3 regions of the Staphylococcus epidermidis genome follow, and region 2 is predicted to be linked to each of the others. Evidence: riboswitches for the same ligand, from Rfam matches in the RefSeq annotation. Region 2 holds a riboswitch; each other region holds the start of a gene.
The links. Region 2 has a riboswitch for thiamine pyrophosphate ahead of FNL83_RS01065 (ABC transporter substrate-binding protein). Riboswitches for the same ligand answer to the same signal wherever they lie in the genome.

Region 1 (6,230 bases), 440 kb from region 2:
CTGATACGTGTGAATCTTCTACATTATCACTTGTTTGAACAGATTCTTCTCTATTTATTGTTGTGTGAGATGGTTGTTGGGCAGTATCAATTGATGAATTTGAGGATTCGACTGATGAGGGTTCTTTTACCTCTTCTTCTGTAAGATGAGTATTATCTTGAGGGGACTTTTGTAAAAATGTTGCTTCGTTTTCATCTACATTTGTTGTTGACTCTGTTCTATCTTCTGAGCTTTTTTCTATACCATCGTTGTTATTCGTTTCTTCTTTTTTATTTATTTGGTTATTATCATCAGAGTTTATTGACTGATTATTATTAATTACATCATTCTCTTCTTCATCACTAGACTGATCATTACTATCTGATAATTCATCATCCGTATTCGAATCTTTAAAGTCTTGTACTGAATTCTCCTCGGCTTTGGCCTCATTATGACCTAAACCAAACAATAATGTTGCACCTATTACAATAGATGCTGTACCTACTGTGAATTTTCTAATTGCATATTTATTGGATTTATTTGTTATAGGTTTCTTTTTAGTTAGTAAATTATTTTTTTTATTAATCATAAAAACTCCTTATCTTTGACTATTTCAATGTAATTTTCATGTAAAAATCATTTCTAGAGTAAAATACAATATATTATATAAGTATTTTTTGCAATATTTTTTAAACATGTTAACAAACATTTAATAAATAGTTAATTAATTTGCTCAGCATTTCTTAAAATTCTAATAACATGAACAATTAAAATTATTATTATATTCATCAAACAAATCGTCACCAAACTATTTCAAATAAAAAAATATAAATAACCGCTGTATTTCATATTAGTATTATGTACGTCTCTGTCACAGTGTTTTATGGAATATTTTAAAGGCAAATCTCAAGAATAATGTATATGTTTTATTAAGGTGATAAATATATAAAGACTCCCTCTAATGTTTACTAAAAACATCAAAGGGAGCTAATTTAATGATATTGCTTGATAAAAACAAATCATAAAATATGATTATTTTAAGTGTTCATATGGACTATTTGTTACGAAGGATACAATTTGATCAACAAACAATTTTGAACGTAGTTGAAATTCATTATCTTCTAAGTATAAGGTACCATCTTCTAATTTAGCATAATCAGAATCATGTGTAGCAATTTGCGTTGGTACAGCAATACCAAGTAAACTACGTACGATGACTCTCAAGTGTGATAATGGCTCAGAACTTACTATTCCTCCACTATTGCAAATGAGTCCCACGGGTTTCATTTTGAAATGGTCCATATTAAGGTGGTCAAGTGCATTTTTAAGAATACCTGAAAACGATCCATGATAATTTGGCGTTCCTAAAATTAAGAAATCTGCTTCCATTGCTTTATTTTGTAAAGATTTGACATTGTTTTTAATTTCATCAACTGCTTGTGTTGTACCAGCAAAATCCAATTGATGAATGGGTTTCTCAGCTAGGTCAAAGATTTCCACCTCAACATCATGTTCGCCGAGTTGACCTTTTAAATATTTTGATAAAGCGTTCGTATGAGACCCTACTTGAGCACTCCCTATAATAATTAAACCTTTCATTATTTTACACCTCTAAATTATTTTCTTCTTTTAATATTTTCATGATTGCTTTTCCAACTCCACTATTTTCATTGGTGTCTGTGACATATTTAGCAATATGTTTAACTTCATCTGTAGCATTATTCATTGCTACTGGATAACCTACACGTTCTAGCATTGAAATATCATTTAAATTATCTCCTATTGCTACCACATCTGTTAAATCTATACCTAATTGATGAGCAATAGCTGATAAGGCAATGCCTTTTTGAGCGTCTGAATGAGTGATTTCTAGGTTACCTCTTGATGATGAGGATACTGCTAAATTTGGTGATGATGCTAACTCCTGACCTACTTGGTCGATTTTACTTAAATCTGCATCAAAAGCTAACACCTTCATAATAAGTTCTCCAGGAATATCTTCAATTGAATCATAATTTTCTACAACTTTTAAAGTACCGTTATCTATGCGTTTTTGTATATTATTTCGTATCTTGGCTACATCTGCTTTTTGACCCGCACGTTCTGCAATATCTATATAGATTGCTAAATCACGTTTAGGATCTTCTGTATATATGCCACGATTTGTGTAAATTTGATAATAAATATGATTATTTTTAAGTGCTGTCGTAATTTTGTGTACTAAATCATGATTAAGATGTGATGTACTCATTATGTTAAATGATTCCTCACGAACTTCTGCACCATTCAAACATATGTAAGGGACTTTTAAATCTGTTTCAGCAACAGGTGTTTGTGCCTCGTAAAACGCTCTACCAGTTGCAATAACTACTGTAATGCCGTTCGCTTGCGCAAATTTTATAGCTTCTTGATTCATAGTGGTGATTTCATGACCAGCGTTAAGTAATGTTCCATCCATATCCGTTGCTATTAGCTTTATCATTAGTTGACCTCGTTTCCACTTATTTTAAAGTGATGCTATATGAATTTTTTAAATTAATTTAAAATTTATGTGTGTAGCATATGTCTTAACTTCATTATTATTATATGTTATCACACAATCTTTAACGATTTACTAGACTTCAAAAATACGTTTATTTATGTACGACATCATTTTAACAAATTTATATCCTTTTGTATCTTCCCCTGTTTTTCTGCTTTTTTCTTTTCACGTATTTCCTTAAAAAAACTTCTCAATAGTTCTGCACACTCTTCTTCTAAAATTCCTTTTTCTACGGTTGCCCTATGATTAAACTGGGGTTGTTCTAATAAATTCATAAGACTTCCCGAACAACCTCCCTTGGGATCAGTAGCACCATACACAACCTTTGGAATACGGCTCATAATAATAGTGCCCGCACACATAACACAGGGCTCTAATGTAACATACAACGTACATTCTTCTAATCTCCAACTGCCGACAACTTCTGAAGCCCGTTCTATCGCTATGTGCTCTGCGTGGGCGGTAGGTTGCTGCAATGTTTCCCTTAAATTATGTGCACGTGCAATGACTTGACCCTCTTTAACAATAACTGCTCCGATTGGAACTTCTCCTAATGCTTTGGCTTTGTGTGCTTCATTAATTGCTAAGCGCATGTAATCATGATTTTTTTTCATATGTGTTGGAATACCTCACTTATGGTACAATACTCATTGTCTATCTTAACATTTGGAGAAGTGATTATGAATAAACCATTTATTGCAATCGAAGGACCTATAGGTGTTGGTAAATCCTCTCTTGCTCACCGATTAAGCAAGACGTTTGGTTTTTATGAAGAGAAAGAAATTGTTGATGAAAATCCATTTCTATCTGATTTTTATGATGATATAGAAAAATGGAGTTTTCAAACTGAAATGTTCTTTTTATGTAACAGATATAAACAGATTAGAGATATTGAGTCGCTAAATCAAGGTATAGTTAGCGATTATCATATTCATAAAAATAAAATTTTTGCTAAAAATACTTTAGATGCTAAAGAATTTGATAAATTCAGTCGTATTTTTGATATTTTAACTGAAGATATCGAAATGCCAAATACAATTATCTTTTTAGATGCTGATTTAAATGTATTAAAATCAAGAATTGCACAACGTAATCGTAGCTTTGAATCTCATATAGAAGATGACTATTTACTTACTTTAAAAAAAGATTATCTTGCTTATTATGAATCATTAAAGAATGACGGTGCAAATGTCATTCGAATTGATACGTCACAACAAGATTTCGTTAAAAATGATTACGATTACCAAAATATTTTAAATTTAGTAAAACCTATGATTGGAGAAAATAAAGATGAATAATTATGGTATTCCTCAAAATGCAGTAATAACCATTGCTGGTACTGTAGGGGTTGGTAAATCTACGTTAACACAAGCACTTGCTGATAAGTTAAATTTTAAAACTTCCTTTGAGAATGTAGACCATAATCCTTATTTAGATAAATTTTATCATAATTTTGAACGTTGGAGCTTTCATCTTCAAATTTACTTTCTTGCTGAACGTTTTAAGGAACAAAAACGCATGTTTGAGTATGGTGGAGGTTTCGTTCAAGATCGTTCAATTTATGAGGATGTAGATATTTTTGCAAAAATGCATGAAGAACAAGGAACAATGAGTGCTGACGACTATCACACGTATTACGAATTATTTAATGCAATGGTCATGACACCTTATTTTCCAAAGCCTGATGTTCTAATTTATCTAGAATGTGATTATGATGAAGTAATTGATCGTATTCAACAGCGTGGACGTGACATGGAAATCAATACAGATCCAGAATATTGGAGAAAACTATTTAAACGGTATGAAAATTGGATTAACAATTTTAATGCATGTCCTGTTGTTCGACTTAATATTAATGAATATGACATACACGAAGATTTAGACTCCCTTGATCCAGTCATTGATAAAATTGCTCAAGTTATTAAAGCATACCGACAAGTGGATACAAGATAATATATCCAATTGTAGAAAATTAGAGCTTATATTTGTATACTTTCACAAGCTATTTCATATACTTTTTACTTCAATATTAAAATAACAGATATAGCTATTATTAAGAATGTTGACAATATTTTATAAAAATTCTATGTTTGTACTATAAGTGAATTATATGCACTAGGGGTGTTTTTTAACTGAGATGGATATCATCCAAACCCTTTGAACCTGAACTAGCTTATACTAGCGGAGGAAAGTGTTGAATCTCATCTAATTATCATTCTGTCTTTATATATTGATTTGGATGCACAACTTTTCTCATGAAGGTTGTGCATTTTTTCTTATACAAATAAAAATATTGGGGGCATGAAGATGAAAAAAACTGCAATTATCACGGGAAGTAGTCGTGGATTAGGCGCTAAAATTGCAATAACTTTACTAGAAAAAGGCTACAATGTTGTTGTTAATTACAAACAAAATAAGGATAAAGCTGAAAAATTAATTAGAAATTATAATCAAAGTAAGGCTATAGCTATTCAAGCTGATGTGACAGACAGAAACGATGTGAATCAAATGATTCAAACTGCCACACAACATTTTGGAAAAATAGATATAGTAATCAATAATGCACTTGTTGGTTTTAAATTTGATCCAAATCAGCAAAAATCGTTTGAAGATTTAACTTGGGAAGATTATCAACAACAACTTAATGGTACTTTAAAAGGAGCATTTAATGTGACTCAAAGCGTCATACCACAATTTATAGAACAACAAAGTGGATGCATTATTAGTATTGGAACCAATTTGTATCAAAATCCAGTCGTACCTTATCATGAGTATACAACAGCAAAGGCAGGTCTCATCGGCTTTACCCGTAATATTGCTGCAGAACTTGGACAATATGGTATCACAGCAAATGTTGTTTCTGGAGGATTACTCAAAACGACTGATGCAAGTGCAGTTACTACACCTGAAGTATTTGATTTAATTGCTCAAACTACACCTCTTAGAAAAGTAACATCACCTCAAGATGTAGCCAATATGGTTGTATATCTCGCTTCAGACGAAGCACGTGGCGTGACAGGTCAAAATATTACCGTTGACGGTGGTTTAACAATGAACTAAGCGTTTACACTCTTCGGTTGTGTATTTTTTACAAAAAGATAATAATTAATGAGGTGTTCATATGACAAATAATCACTTTCTTAACATAGGTGTGTTACTGTATGGGTGTGGTCATCATCAAGCGGCATGGCGTATGAAAGATTCTAATATTGAGGATATCGGCAACATATCTTATTATCAGCATTTAGCTCAAATAGCTGAGAAAGGCTTTTTGGATATCGTCTTTTTTGCAGACAATCAAGCCTTTAATGCGAGTGATAATACTACTATGCCCGCTTTTTGGTTTGATCCTATAATTAACTTATCAGCTATTGCACAAGTTACATCGCATATAGGATTAGTGCCAACAATATCGAGTACATTTTCAAATCCATTCACCGCTTCTCGTCAATTATTAAGTCTAGACTACTTATCTCATGGCCGTGTAGGTTGGAATTTGGTCACATCCATGACAGATATTGAAGCCCAAAATCACAGTCTTCAATACTTACCGGAAAGACATGAGCGCTACAAAAAAGCAGATGAATTTGCATCGGTAATGAATAAGCTATTCACTTCTTGGTCAACTGCATCTTATGTACCAGATAAAAACAACAACAAAATTATTGAGTCTAAAGATATTAAACCTTTTTATCATGAGGGGGACTAT
Region 2 (6,230 bases):
CTGTTGCAACAAGAAGGGTATCAAAGCTAACATCATCTTGCCCATCTAATATTATTTTCGATTCCTTAACTTGTTTTATCTTTGCTTTCGTCAGTATCTTAATACCTTGATTATCTAAATGTGCTTTTAACATTTCTCTAGTTTCGTTGATTTCAGTTAATAAAATGTCATCTGCAACTTCTATTATCGTAACTCTAACTCCAAGATCAGCCATTGAGGATGCGAGTTCTGTTGCAATCACACCCCCACCGATAACCGCTAACTGTTTTGGTAGCTTCTCTAAATCGAAAAATGTATCGGTTGTTTCATAATTGACTTGATCTAACCCATCAATTGGTGGAATGAACGGCTGACTGCCAGTTGCTAAAATTATATCTTTCGCTTGATACGTTTCATTATTAACGTCCACTTTTAAGTTTTTAGAAATTCGTGCTTCCCCTTCAATATAAGTAACTTTATTTTTCTTTAACAACTGCTTCACGCCACCCGTAAGTGTTTGTACAACTTTCTTTTTTCGTTGGACAAATTGAGTAAAATCAATTTTTAAGTCTTTCGTTGTGATTCCCCAATCGTTTGCAACTCGTATGCTGTGTGCTTTCTCGCCGTGTTCTAACAACGTTTTAGAGGGGATGCAACCTACATTTAAGCACGTGCCTCCAGCATTATTTTTTTCAATGACTGCAACATTTTTACCAAGTTGCGCACCACGTATTGCAGCTACATAGCCACCAGGTCCAGCTCCTATTACGATTAAGTCATATGATTTACTCATATAATAAATGCCTCCTTTCACCAATAGTACGTTGTGCCATCCCAATTTCATTTGCATGAGGAATAAGAAATTTTACATTTGTAAGCGCTTTCTTATTCCTTCGATTCCATTCTACTTCAAGTATTTTGAGTTTTCAAACAATTGTATGTTGTTAATTATTAATACTTTATAAACTTTATAAATTACTGTTTATCTAACTCTTAAACTGATTTAAAAAAGTAATGATGTTTGAACGTTGTACGATTATAAAAAGACCTGTACATCAGCGTGTGATAAGACTATGATTAAAATGTAAAAAAGATTTAGGTAAAGGAAGATGGTGTCGTGGGAAGTACTGTTAAATATCGTAAGTTTATTCTACCTATTGTCGTTGGTTTAATTATCTGGGCATTGACGCCTATTAAACCAGATGCCTTAAATGATCAAGCTTGGTTTATGTTTGCTATTTTTGTGTCAACCATCATTGCTTGTATTACCCAACCTATGACTATAGGTGCAGTATCAATCATTGGTTTTACAATCATGATTTTGGTTGGAATTGTTGATACAAAAACTGCCGTTCAAGGCTTCGGTAATAGTAGTATTTGGCTTATTGCAATGGCCTTTTTCATTTCAAGAGGATTTGTAAAAACAGGGCTAGGTCGACGTATTGCTCTGCAATTCGTTAAATTATTTGGAAAGAAAACGCTTGGTTTGGCTTATTCACTTGTTGGTGTTGATCTTATCTTATCTCCTGCTACGCCAAGTAATACAGCACGTGCTGGTGGTATTATGTTTCCAATCATTAAGTCCTTGTCAGAGTCATTTGGTTCATCGCCGAGAGATGGTTCTGAGAGAAAAATGGGTGCGTTTTTAATCTTTACTGAGTTCCAAGGTAATTTAATTACTTCAGCTATGTTTTTAACAGCTATGGCCGGTAACCCTATAGCACAAAGTTTAGCTGAAAAAACGGCACACGTTCAAATTACATGGATGAATTGGTTTGTTGCTGCTATTATACCCGGATTGATTTCCCTCATCGTTGTCCCTTTCATTATTTATAAATTATACCCACCAACTGTTAAAGAAACGCCTAACGCTAAAAAATGGGCTACTGAACAACTAGAAGAAATGGGACATATGTCTATAGCCGAAAAATTGATGGTTGGCATCTTTATCATAGCATTGGCTTTGTGGGTATTAGGAAGCTTCATTAATGTTGATGCCACGCTCACTGCATTTATTGCTTTAGCATTGTTATTATTAACAGGTGTATTAGCGTGGTCAGATATTTTAAATGAAACAGGAGCATGGAATACACTCGTTTGGTTCTCAGTTCTTGTATTAATGGCAGAACAATTAAACAAGTTAGGCTTTATCCCATGGTTAAGCAAACTCATTGCTCAAGGTTTGAATGGCTTTAGTTGGCCTATCGTTTTAGTTTTACTCATCTTGTTTTATTTCTACTCACATTATTTATTCGCAAGTGCAACAGCACATGTCAGCGCCATGTACGCCGCGTTACTCGGTGTTGCAGTCGCTTCGGGTGCACCGCCATTATTCAGTGCATTAATGTTAGGGTTCTTTGGTAACTTACTGGCATCAACAACACACTATAGTAGTGGACCAGCGCCCATATTATACGCAGCTGGCTATGTTACACAAAAGCGCTGGTGGACTATGAATATTGTACTTGGTATAGTCTATTTTATTATTTGGATTGGTGTAGGTTCACTATGGATGAAACTCATTGGTATGATGTAAAGTTAGAATTTTAATTAAACTTCAGTTCATCAAATATATTGTAAGCTAACGTTTGAAACGTTAGCTTATTTTTTTGCATCATACTCCCAAGATTAATATTTACTATATTCATTTCACTTTTTATTTTTTTGCATCATACTCCCAAGATTAATATTTACTATATTCATTTCACTTTTTATTCAATTCAACTATGTTATTCTGTACATAGATTAACTAGTATCACTAGGGGTGCAATTCAATTTGCTGAGAGAAAGTCTACTTTCAACCCTTGAACCTGTTGGTTAGCACCGGCGTAGGAAAGTGAGCAATATTGATAACTGTTTCTTCATTCACTTTTTTACGCAATAATTAAATGGATGGAGGAATTTTTTTATGGACAAATTAACAGTAGGTTTAGAATGGTTTTTAAATCCTGATCATATGCTGTTAATCTTAGGTATCGAAAAAGGTTGGTTTAAAGAAGAATCATTAGAAATTGAGATGATTGAACCAAAGGAACACTTTGACGCACTAGACGAGATTGAAAATGGTTCAATGGATATCGCGATTACTGAACCTATTCATCTGGTTCAAGATAGAGCTAAAGAACAAAACGTCATCGGGTTTGCGAGATATCTTCACACTAACGGAGGTATTATGTATAACAAAGATAAAAATATCGCTCGCCCCAAAGATTTAATCGGTAAACGGCTTCAATATCCTGGCGCTCCCGGTCCAGGTGGTATTGCCATGGCTAAAACGATGATTGAAGCAGATGGTGGCACATATAAAGAGGGTGACATCACACCAGTTAATCATAGCTTTTATCATACTGATGCACTTTTAACTGATAAAGCTGATGCTGCTACACTCATTTTCGAAAATTTTGAAATTCTTGAAGCTAGAAATCAAGGACTTAATGTAGATTATTTTCCACTTAAAAATTATAATGTACCCGATTTTTGTCAACTCATTTTCATTACTACACCTGAAGTATTAAATACGAGTGAGGTCAAACTTAAAAAGTTTCTGAAAGTCATTCAAAAGGCCATTCATTACATCAATCATCATTTAGAAAGTGCAATTGAAATTTACTCAACGTATACTCAAACTGATATCTCTAACCAATTAAACAAAGATACAATTGAAGCAACAGCTAAATGTTTTACAAATGATTTGTCTATGAGTTCCGACTACTACAATGATTTACAGTTGTGGCTTAAAGAAGTCAATGATATTAAAGACACGATTAACCCAACTTTATATTTTACAAATCAACTACTATTCAGTCGATATACAAAATAAAAAATACACCTTCACTCTATTTAAACGTTAATGTACACATCAATAGTTAGAATCAATATCTAATTTAGAGAATGTACATCAAATAAAGTGAAGGTATATTTATTTTACTATTTTACAACTGGGTTTTTCTTAATTTGAACATATTGAGAAATACTATATAACACAATACCTATCCATATAAAAATAAAGGTAATCAATTGATCAGTATTAAATGGCTCTTTAAAGACAAAGATACCTAAGATAAACATGATTGTCGGCCCTACATATTGAATGAAGCCAGTTAACGATAATGGAATTCGCTTAGCACCTGCTGAGAACAGAATCAATGGTATTGCTGTAATTGCACCTGAAAATAGTAGCCAAAATGATGATATATTTAATCCAAATGTTATGTGTTGTTGCTGCCATAGGTAAATAACATAGATTAAACCGGCTGGTGCAGTAACAATACATTCAATAGTGATGCTACTTATCGCATCGATATGCACAATCTTTTTTAGTAAACCATAAATACCAAAAGAAAATGCTAACAGAAGTGAAATAAATGGAAATTCACCGATTTTTATTGTCATATAAAGTACGCCTACTAGTGCAAAAATGATGGCTAACCATTCGAATTTATTAAATCTCTCTTTTAAAAATATAAGCGCCAAGACGATACTCACTAGTGGGTTAATGTAGTAACCTAAGCTAGATTGTAGCACGTGACCATTAGATACTGCCCAAATAAATGTCCCCCAATTCACGGTAATAACATACCCTGCAACTATGATGGCAATAAGTTGCACGGGATGCGATACCAACTGATTAACATCTCTAAAAAAAGCGTTCCGTTGATTTTTTCCTATAATGAGCACAAAAATCATAAATATCACTGAAAAAATAATACGGAATGCCAAAATTTCAAAAGCGCCTATTTCATCAATTAAACGCCAATATATGGGTAAAATCCCCCATAAAATATAAGCACCTAAAGCTAAAAATATTCCTTTTTTATACTCCGAAGACACCATTAACCCTCCCTCAATATAAATGATTAAAAAATGAGACTCATTCCAACTCATTGACAGTTATGTAATCAAATTTACTAATAAAACAGCAATATTTACACATATCTGTTTGTGTACAGCTTTTGATTTTATAATCAATCTTCATTAAAATAAGCACGTTTAATACTTGGTACATCAATTGTTTGAGACATATCTATAAAGTATTGTTTTTGCCACTCTTGTGTCTTGTGAGCGACACGATTTAAATCTTTCTCCCATGTAGGATACACTCGAAAAGCCATTTTCCCTTTAGATGCATGATTTCTTAAAATACCTTTATGAAAAAGTACATGTTTTGGAAAAATAAACTGACCTACTTGAGAATCATCCATCACGTGTACAATTAATTTCCCAGGAAATGACTCATAGTCAAATGCTCGATTTTTCTTTGTTTTATCTTTTTCCCAAAGCGATAAAAAATATCCTTTTTTCTTTGTTGTTTTCTTAGCTAACCTACTTTTAAATACGTAGCCATTAATATTAAAATTGTATGCCTCATAAGATTGATTCCACTGTTCATCTCTTATAATTAATGATTGTTGTAAGTTCATTATCTTTATGATGTGATTCAACAATCGAACTGAAGACTTCATCTTCATACTCCCCTTTACTTTTAGTCTCAAAGTTCAATACATCGACGCAAACTCTGAAATACTTTTATAATAAATATTTAAAATGGGCATATATTTATTCCCTTTGCTTTATTTTTAATCTACGATATCGATTAAGTGTCGCAATAAACTCCTGCTTTCTAGGTAGCGCTAAATGACCAGGATGCCCCTGATGATTTGATATAACATCTAATCCGTGTTTCTCAATCCGTTGATACAAACTATTGGTCAATTCTACAATCGTACTTTTGTCATCTAGCAATTCATTTTTTACATAACTTAACATCATCGCTAAACCTTGTGTTTGACTGTCATCGACAAGTTGTTCTAAGCCAGAAATATGAATAGTTTCCTTACCATACGTTACTACATTCAATCCTTTAGCTTTAAAGCGATCACGTTTCCCTTTTTGATTAAAACTCGCTCTCAACGGAATTCTTGATGGAATGTGACCGAACTGATAGTGAGAAGAAAGCCTTCTTTGATAACCGTCTGACTGCGCAATGTCTTTAGCATGTTGCGTAACATCTTTCAACACATATTCATCCATCATCAATACTTGATCTGCCACATCAAAATAATCTCCCGAACCTCCAACGATTAGAATAGTCGACACGTTATGGTCGTCATATAATGCTTTTACCTTATTAGAAAAGGGTGTAATCGGCTCTTTTTCGGGAGCAATTAAACGTTGCATACGACCATCACGAATCATGAAATTCGTTGCAGATGTATCTTCATCAATGAGTAACAATGATGCTTGTGATTCTA
Region 3 (6,230 bases), 870 kb from region 2:
TCATCAAGCTATTTTACATTTTGCTCAGCATAACGCAATTGATTGGGTAATCATTGGGCCTGAACAACCTTTAATAGATGGGTTAGCTGATTTATTAAGAAATGCAAATATTAAAGTGTTTGGTCCAGGACAAGATGCCGCTCAAATTGAAGGTTCAAAATTATTTGCCAAGCAATTAATGGACAAATATCGTATTCCTACAGCAGAATATAAAGAAGTAAGTTCACGTAACGAGGCGTTGCAATATGTTGAAACTTGTGATTTACCAATCGTAATAAAGAAAGACGGTTTAGCAGCAGGTAAAGGGGTTATTATTGCTTTTACGAGAGAAGACGCATTAGATGGGGTCAAAAAAATTTATCAAGAAGAAAAAGGGAAAGTCGTTTTCGAAAGTTATTTAGAAGGAGAAGAGTTTTCTTTAATGACTTTTGTAAATGGAGATTATGCGGTTCCTTTCGACTGTATTGCTCAAGATCATAAGCGAGCATTTGATAATGATCAAGGACCAAATACTGGTGGGATGGGCGCATATTGCCCTGTACCCCACATTGATGCATCTGTTCTTGAACAAACCAATAAGGAGATTGCTCAACCTATTGCTAAAGCTATGGCACAAGAAGGTCATGACTTCTTCGGATTACTATATATTGGTGCAATTTTAACAAAAGATGGACCTAAAGTTATTGAATTTAATGCACGTTTTGGTGATCCTGAAGCACAAGTATTATTAACACGTTTAGAAAGTGACTTAATGCAACTCATTATCGATTTGGAAAATTGCCAACCCATTCATTTTAACTGGAAAGATGAAGCTGTTGTAGGAGTAATGCTAGCATCTAAAGGATACCCTGGTTCATATGAAAAAGGGCATGAAATAAGTGGTTTTAATCTAGATTCTCATTATTATGTGAGTGGATTAAAGAAAGAAGGTCAATGTTTTGTGAATTCTGGTGGAAGAGTTATCCTAGCTATAGGGGAAGGTCCAACAGTTGAAAAAGCACAAGCAAATGCATATGAACATGCACGACAAATAAAAAGTGATAATCTTTTTTATCGTAATGATATTGGGAATAAAGCCATCACTAAGTAAAATTGGTTGTTCAATTTGAAATAAAGTCCTTCGTTGATTGGATAAGATCAACGAAGGACATTTTTTATGATTTCTATTTACATTGGAATAAAATGAATATTTACTTTTAATTAAATATTTGGTGTATGATTATTAGTCTAATTGTCCAAAACGGACATCATGAATACCAGTAATTGGAAGGTATGATGATAAGACAAATGACAAAGTAATGATAATTAATATACAAGCAATAAATACGATATCTTTATATGAAAATGTTACCCGATAGTAGTATGTTCTCGGACCATCTTTAAAACCTTTAGACTCCATTGCAACTGAAAGTTGATGTGCACGTCGAATATTTTGACTTAATAAAGGTATGACTAAATGATTAAGACGCTTGATTCCTTTATAGTTAGATGCATCTATCATTTGATAACGCATTTTTAGGGAACGTCTTAATTGAATAAGAGAACTTATTATAAGTGGAACCATTCTAATCGCTGCCATAAAAGCATAAGCAAACTTTGGCTTTACCTTTAAATGTTGCATTAAACTATAAAAAATCATTACAATTTGTGAAGTCAATGCGATTAGTATACCAAACATTGAAACGGTAATTGTTCTCATAGATAGATGAAGACCTCGTACAATACTTTCTGTACTTATTTGCAAAATACCAAATTTTACAAGCATATGTTCTCCATCACCATATAAAATCATAAATAATGATGACATCAAGGCAAAGAGGGTTGTAACTAATATAAATATTGCCGTTATTTTAAATTCTGTACCGTTAAATAAAAGTAAGAACATAAACATTAATATGACGATATAAATCATAAAGTCGAAGTTATGGATAAATATAATGAAAAAGAATAATGCGATACCTAAAAGTAACTTAGTAATAATATTTACATCATCAACGAAGGTGTGGCGTTTTTTCCATCTTTCAAACAATGTGTTCACCTTCCATTTCTTTAAGACACCCATCTTCCACGCGTAATCGTCTTGTTGGATATCGTTTAATAATTTCTGGATCATGTGTCACCATGATAATTGTTTGACCTTGATTAACGCGTTCTTGAAATAACTTAATAAGTTGAAATGTATTATGACTATCTAGACCGAATGTTGGTTCATCTAGTAAAATAATCTCTGCCTTTGAACTTAATGCTGTTGCAACACTTAAACGACGCTTTTGACCTGTTGATATTTCAAAAGGATGATGATCCTTAACTTGATCTAAATGTAATAATTTTAACAGATCCATGGTTTCATCATTCGCATGCTTAGGATCTAAGTGATTATAATGAATATACACTTCATCATAAACAGAATTAGTAATAAATTGTAATTCAGGGTTCTGATATACCAAATACATATGCTTTGCCGCTTGTTTAATTTTAGATAATAATTGATCGCGATAAAACATGTCACCTTCATATTTAATCAGTTGTAACATAGCTTCTAGTAAAGAGGTTTTACCAGCACCATTTTTACCAGTGATTGTTAACCATTCACCTGAATACAGTTTAAGCTCCTTGGATGAAAAAAGTGTCTTTTTACCTCTAATAATTTGCCCGTCGTCAAAATGAAATAAGAGGTTCTTTGTTTGATTAGGTAATGGGATGGGGCGTGGTGCACTGTGCCATGCTCTAGGGTGCCAAACTCCATATTCAGTTAATAACGCTTCATAATGATCTAAGATTTGTTCTGGGGTGTCGTCAGCAACAATTTCACCATCATAATTTAATAACAACACGCGGTCAACATGTTGCCAAATATGTTCAACCTTATGCTCAACAATTAAAACTGTTTGATCTTTCCAAAGATTGATTAATTTCTTCCATAAATCTTCAGTTGCTTTCACGTCGAGCATTGCAGTAGGCTCATCTAAAAAAAGTGTCTTTGATTTTTGTAGTATTGTTTCAACAATAGCTAACTTCTGTTTCATGCCGCCACTTAGATTGTTGACATATGTTTTATGAGTAACATTAAGGTCTACAGACTTTAGTGCGTTTTCGATTTCTTGATCCATCTCACTTCTAGGAATATTTCTATTTTCTAAAACAAATGCAAGTTCTTCATATACTTTTGGCATACAAAATTGATTATCTGGATCTTGAAATATAACGCCACTATCATGATCAATATTCAATTCATCATATTTCATCGGAAGTTCAATTAAATTAGGTACTATTCCACTTAATACATTAAGTAATGTGCTTTTACCTGATCCGGAAGGACCGAGTAAAAGCACTTTTTCTTTATTTTTAATCTCAAGATTTAAGTTATCGAATATTTTCCTATCACCATTCGGATACTTTAAACGTAAATTTTTAACACGTAACAATTAAAAAATCCCCTTATAGGTTATCGTAATCTTGTTGTGATGCTGGTCTAAAGAATTTAGTTACACCGGTTTTATCTAATGCTTTGACAATCCAGTATGAAACTAAACCAGCTAATACAATTCCGCTAATTGAACGGAAAACTATAAATAGTAGTAAGTTCCATCCAGCAACTTCGTTTAAGTAACCATAGAAGTAATCCACTGGGAAAGAGATTAAAGCAGTTGCTAACCCAGCAAGCATTGCTACAGCAGCAGAACGTGATTTGTATTTAAAAATAGCAAATATAATTTCACAAGCCAATCCCTGTAATATCGCATATATGATAGTAGGTATATCAAATTTTCCCATAACAATCGTTTCACCAGCTCCAGCTGCGATTTCTGCTAATAATGCTATACCTGGCTTAGGAATGATTAAGTAACAAACGACTGCTGCCATAAACCATACACCATATGTAAGTTGTTCTAAGTGAATACCCGCAACTTGTACAATATTGTAAACAAACCACCATAAGTTATAAATGATGGCAAATACTACTGAAATTAAAACTGTCACAAGAATTTCAGATAGTTTCAAACCTTTTGACATAAAAAACATCCTCCTAAAAAACGCACAACCTTCTCTAGGAAAGTTGTGCGTCAGAAGTTACATCTAATCATAATCCGTTAGATTAGATGTATAACAACACTTTCCTACGCTAGTAACTAGCTAGATCAGGTTCGAAGGGTTTGAGGTTGGCCTCATCTCAGTAAAGAATACACCCCTAGTGCGTTCAATTATTTAATTAACTTAAATGTATGATTTTTATCATATATTGTCAAGGTTCTTTCGAGTATTGTTATTTAAATGAGAAATATATTTACTATTTTAGAGATGAATTGCAATAAATGTGTATCGAAGTAAAATTTATAGAATTAATGATTTAAATTTTTCTAACCAGTCTTTAATTTGATATTAAAAATAGCTAAATAAAAATGATTAGTATAGTTTTAAGTAAACTAAATTAAAAAATAACCAATTGTTTGTTTTATTACACAAAGAGGAGTAAAATACAATTGAAAGCGATATCATATAGATTTTCAAACTTTATCTAATTGGAGTGATGTTTCTATGTATTATACAAATAGTAATTATGAAGCGTTTGCTCGGCCTAAAAAACCTGAAAATGTTGATAATAAATCAGCCTATTTGATAGGGGCTGGATTAGCTTCTTTAGCTGCAGCATGTTTTTTAATTAGAGATGGACAAATGAAAGGCGAGAATATCCATATTTTAGAAGAGTTAGATATCTCAGGAGGAAGTTTAGATGGCATCAATATGGAGCATCATGGCTATGTAGTACGTGGTGGCAGAGAAATGGAAAATCATTTTGAATGCTTATGGGATTTATTCAGAAGTATACCATCACTTGAGCAAACTAATGCTTCTGTGTTAGACGAGTTTTATTGGTTAAATAAAGAAGACCCTAATTATTCTAAATGTAGAGCGATTGAAAGTGGAGGTAAGCGTATTGATACTGATGGTGATTTTACATTAACAAAAAAAGCAATTAAAGAAATTTTAAATTTATGTTTGATGAAAGAAGAAGATTTAGACGATGTTAAAATCACTGATGTCTTTTCAAGAGACTTTTTAAATTCTAATTTTTGGCTTTATTGGAAAACAATGTTTGCATTCGAGCCATGGCATTCAGCGATGGAGATGCGTAGATATCTTATGCGTTTTGTGCATCATATTGGTGGTTTAGCAGATTTTAGTGCATTAAAATTTACTAAGTATAATCAATATGAATCTTTAGTATTACCGATGATAGAATATCTAAAATCACATAGCGTGAACTTTGAATTTGGAGTACAAGTGAATAATATTTTAGTTGATGCAACACCATCTACTAAAATTGCTAGAGAAATCATTTTAACTAGAGATGATAAAGAAGAATCTATCCCGTTGACAGTTAATGACTTGGTATTTGTTACTAATGGAAGTATTACCGAAAGTTCAACCTATGGTGATAATGACCACCCTGCTCCTATAACACATTCTTTAGGTGGTAGTTGGACATTATGGAAAAACTTAGCTAATCAAAGTCCTGAATTCGGAAGACCTGAGAAATTCTGTGATCACATTCCAGCTAAAAGTTGGTTCGTATCAGCAACGGCAACAACAGATAATAAAAAAATAATCTCATATATCGAACAATTATGTAAAAGAGATGTTTTATCAGGTCGGACAGTCACAGGCGGTATCATTTCTGTCGCTAATTCGAGTTGGCAACTTAGTTTTACAGTGAACCGTCAGCAACAATTTAAGAAACAACCTAAAAATCAAGTTAGTGTATGGATTTACGCATTATACTCTGACGAAAAAGGAGACTTCATTAAAAAACCAATCACGGAATGTACTGGTAGTGAAATCTGTCAAGAATGGTTATATCATATGGGTGTTCCACAAGAGGAAATTGTTGAATTAGCTCAATCAGAATGTAACACGATTCCTGTTTATATGCCATATGTAACTGCATATTTCATGCCTAGAGCATACAAAGATCGACCGTTAGTAGTACCGAATGGCTCTAAAAATTTAGCATTTATTGGAAACTTTGCAGAAACAGCACGGGATACTGTATTCACTACAGAATATTCAGTTAGAACAGCTATGGAAGCTGTTTATCAATTATTGGATGTTGATAGAGGTGTACCTGAAGTTTATGCCTCTGAATTTGATGCACGCGTACTGATGGATGCATTTTATGAATTAAATGATCGTAAATCTTTACATGAACTTGTTAATAAAAACTTTATTAA

Region 1: another riboswitch for thiamine pyrophosphate. It lies ahead of FNL83_RS10820 (3-oxoacyl-ACP reductase); the one in region 2 lies ahead of FNL83_RS01065 (ABC transporter substrate-binding protein).
Region 3: another riboswitch for thiamine pyrophosphate. It lies ahead of FNL83_RS08565 (ECF transporter S component); the one in region 2 lies ahead of FNL83_RS01065 (ABC transporter substrate-binding protein).

The regions. Positions count from the first base shown of each region.
Region 1 covers NZ_AP019721.1:2,193,318-2,199,547, forward strand. The annotation lists gene FNL83_RS10785 (SdrD B-like domain-containing protein) at 1-568, opposite strand, end outside; gene FNL83_RS10790 (NADPH-dependent FMN reductase) at 1,012-1,578, opposite strand; gene FNL83_RS10795 (Cof-type HAD-IIB family hydrolase) at 1,583-2,461, opposite strand; gene tadA (tRNA adenosine(34) deaminase TadA) at 2,629-3,135, opposite strand; gene FNL83_RS10810 (deoxynucleoside kinase) at 3,202-3,819, shown strand; gene FNL83_RS10815 (deoxynucleoside kinase) at 3,812-4,474, shown strand; TPP riboswitch at 4,629-4,728, shown strand; gene FNL83_RS10820 (3-oxoacyl-ACP reductase) at 4,829-5,581, shown strand; gene FNL83_RS10825 (NtaA/DmoA family FMN-dependent monooxygenase) at 5,643-6,230, shown strand, end outside.
Region 2 covers NZ_AP019721.1:214,324-220,553, reverse strand. The annotation lists gene lpdA (dihydrolipoyl dehydrogenase) at 1-772, opposite strand, end outside; gene FNL83_RS01070 (anion permease) at 1,097-2,515, shown strand; TPP riboswitch at 2,730-2,831, shown strand; gene FNL83_RS01065 (ABC transporter substrate-binding protein) at 2,888-3,799, shown strand; gene rarD (EamA family transporter RarD) at 3,907-4,809, opposite strand; gene FNL83_RS01055 (MepB family protein) at 4,944-5,441, opposite strand; gene FNL83_RS01050 (ABC-ATPase domain-containing protein) at 5,536-6,230, opposite strand, start outside.
Region 3 covers NZ_AP019721.1:1,766,105-1,772,334, reverse strand. The annotation lists gene purD (phosphoribosylamine--glycine ligase) at 1-1,090, shown strand, start outside; gene FNL83_RS08575 (energy-coupling factor transporter transmembrane component T family protein) at 1,223-2,029, opposite strand; gene FNL83_RS08570 (ABC transporter ATP-binding protein) at 2,022-3,425, opposite strand; gene FNL83_RS08565 (ECF transporter S component) at 3,439-4,014, opposite strand; TPP riboswitch at 4,099-4,201, opposite strand; gene FNL83_RS08560 (oleate hydratase) at 4,537-6,230, shown strand, end outside.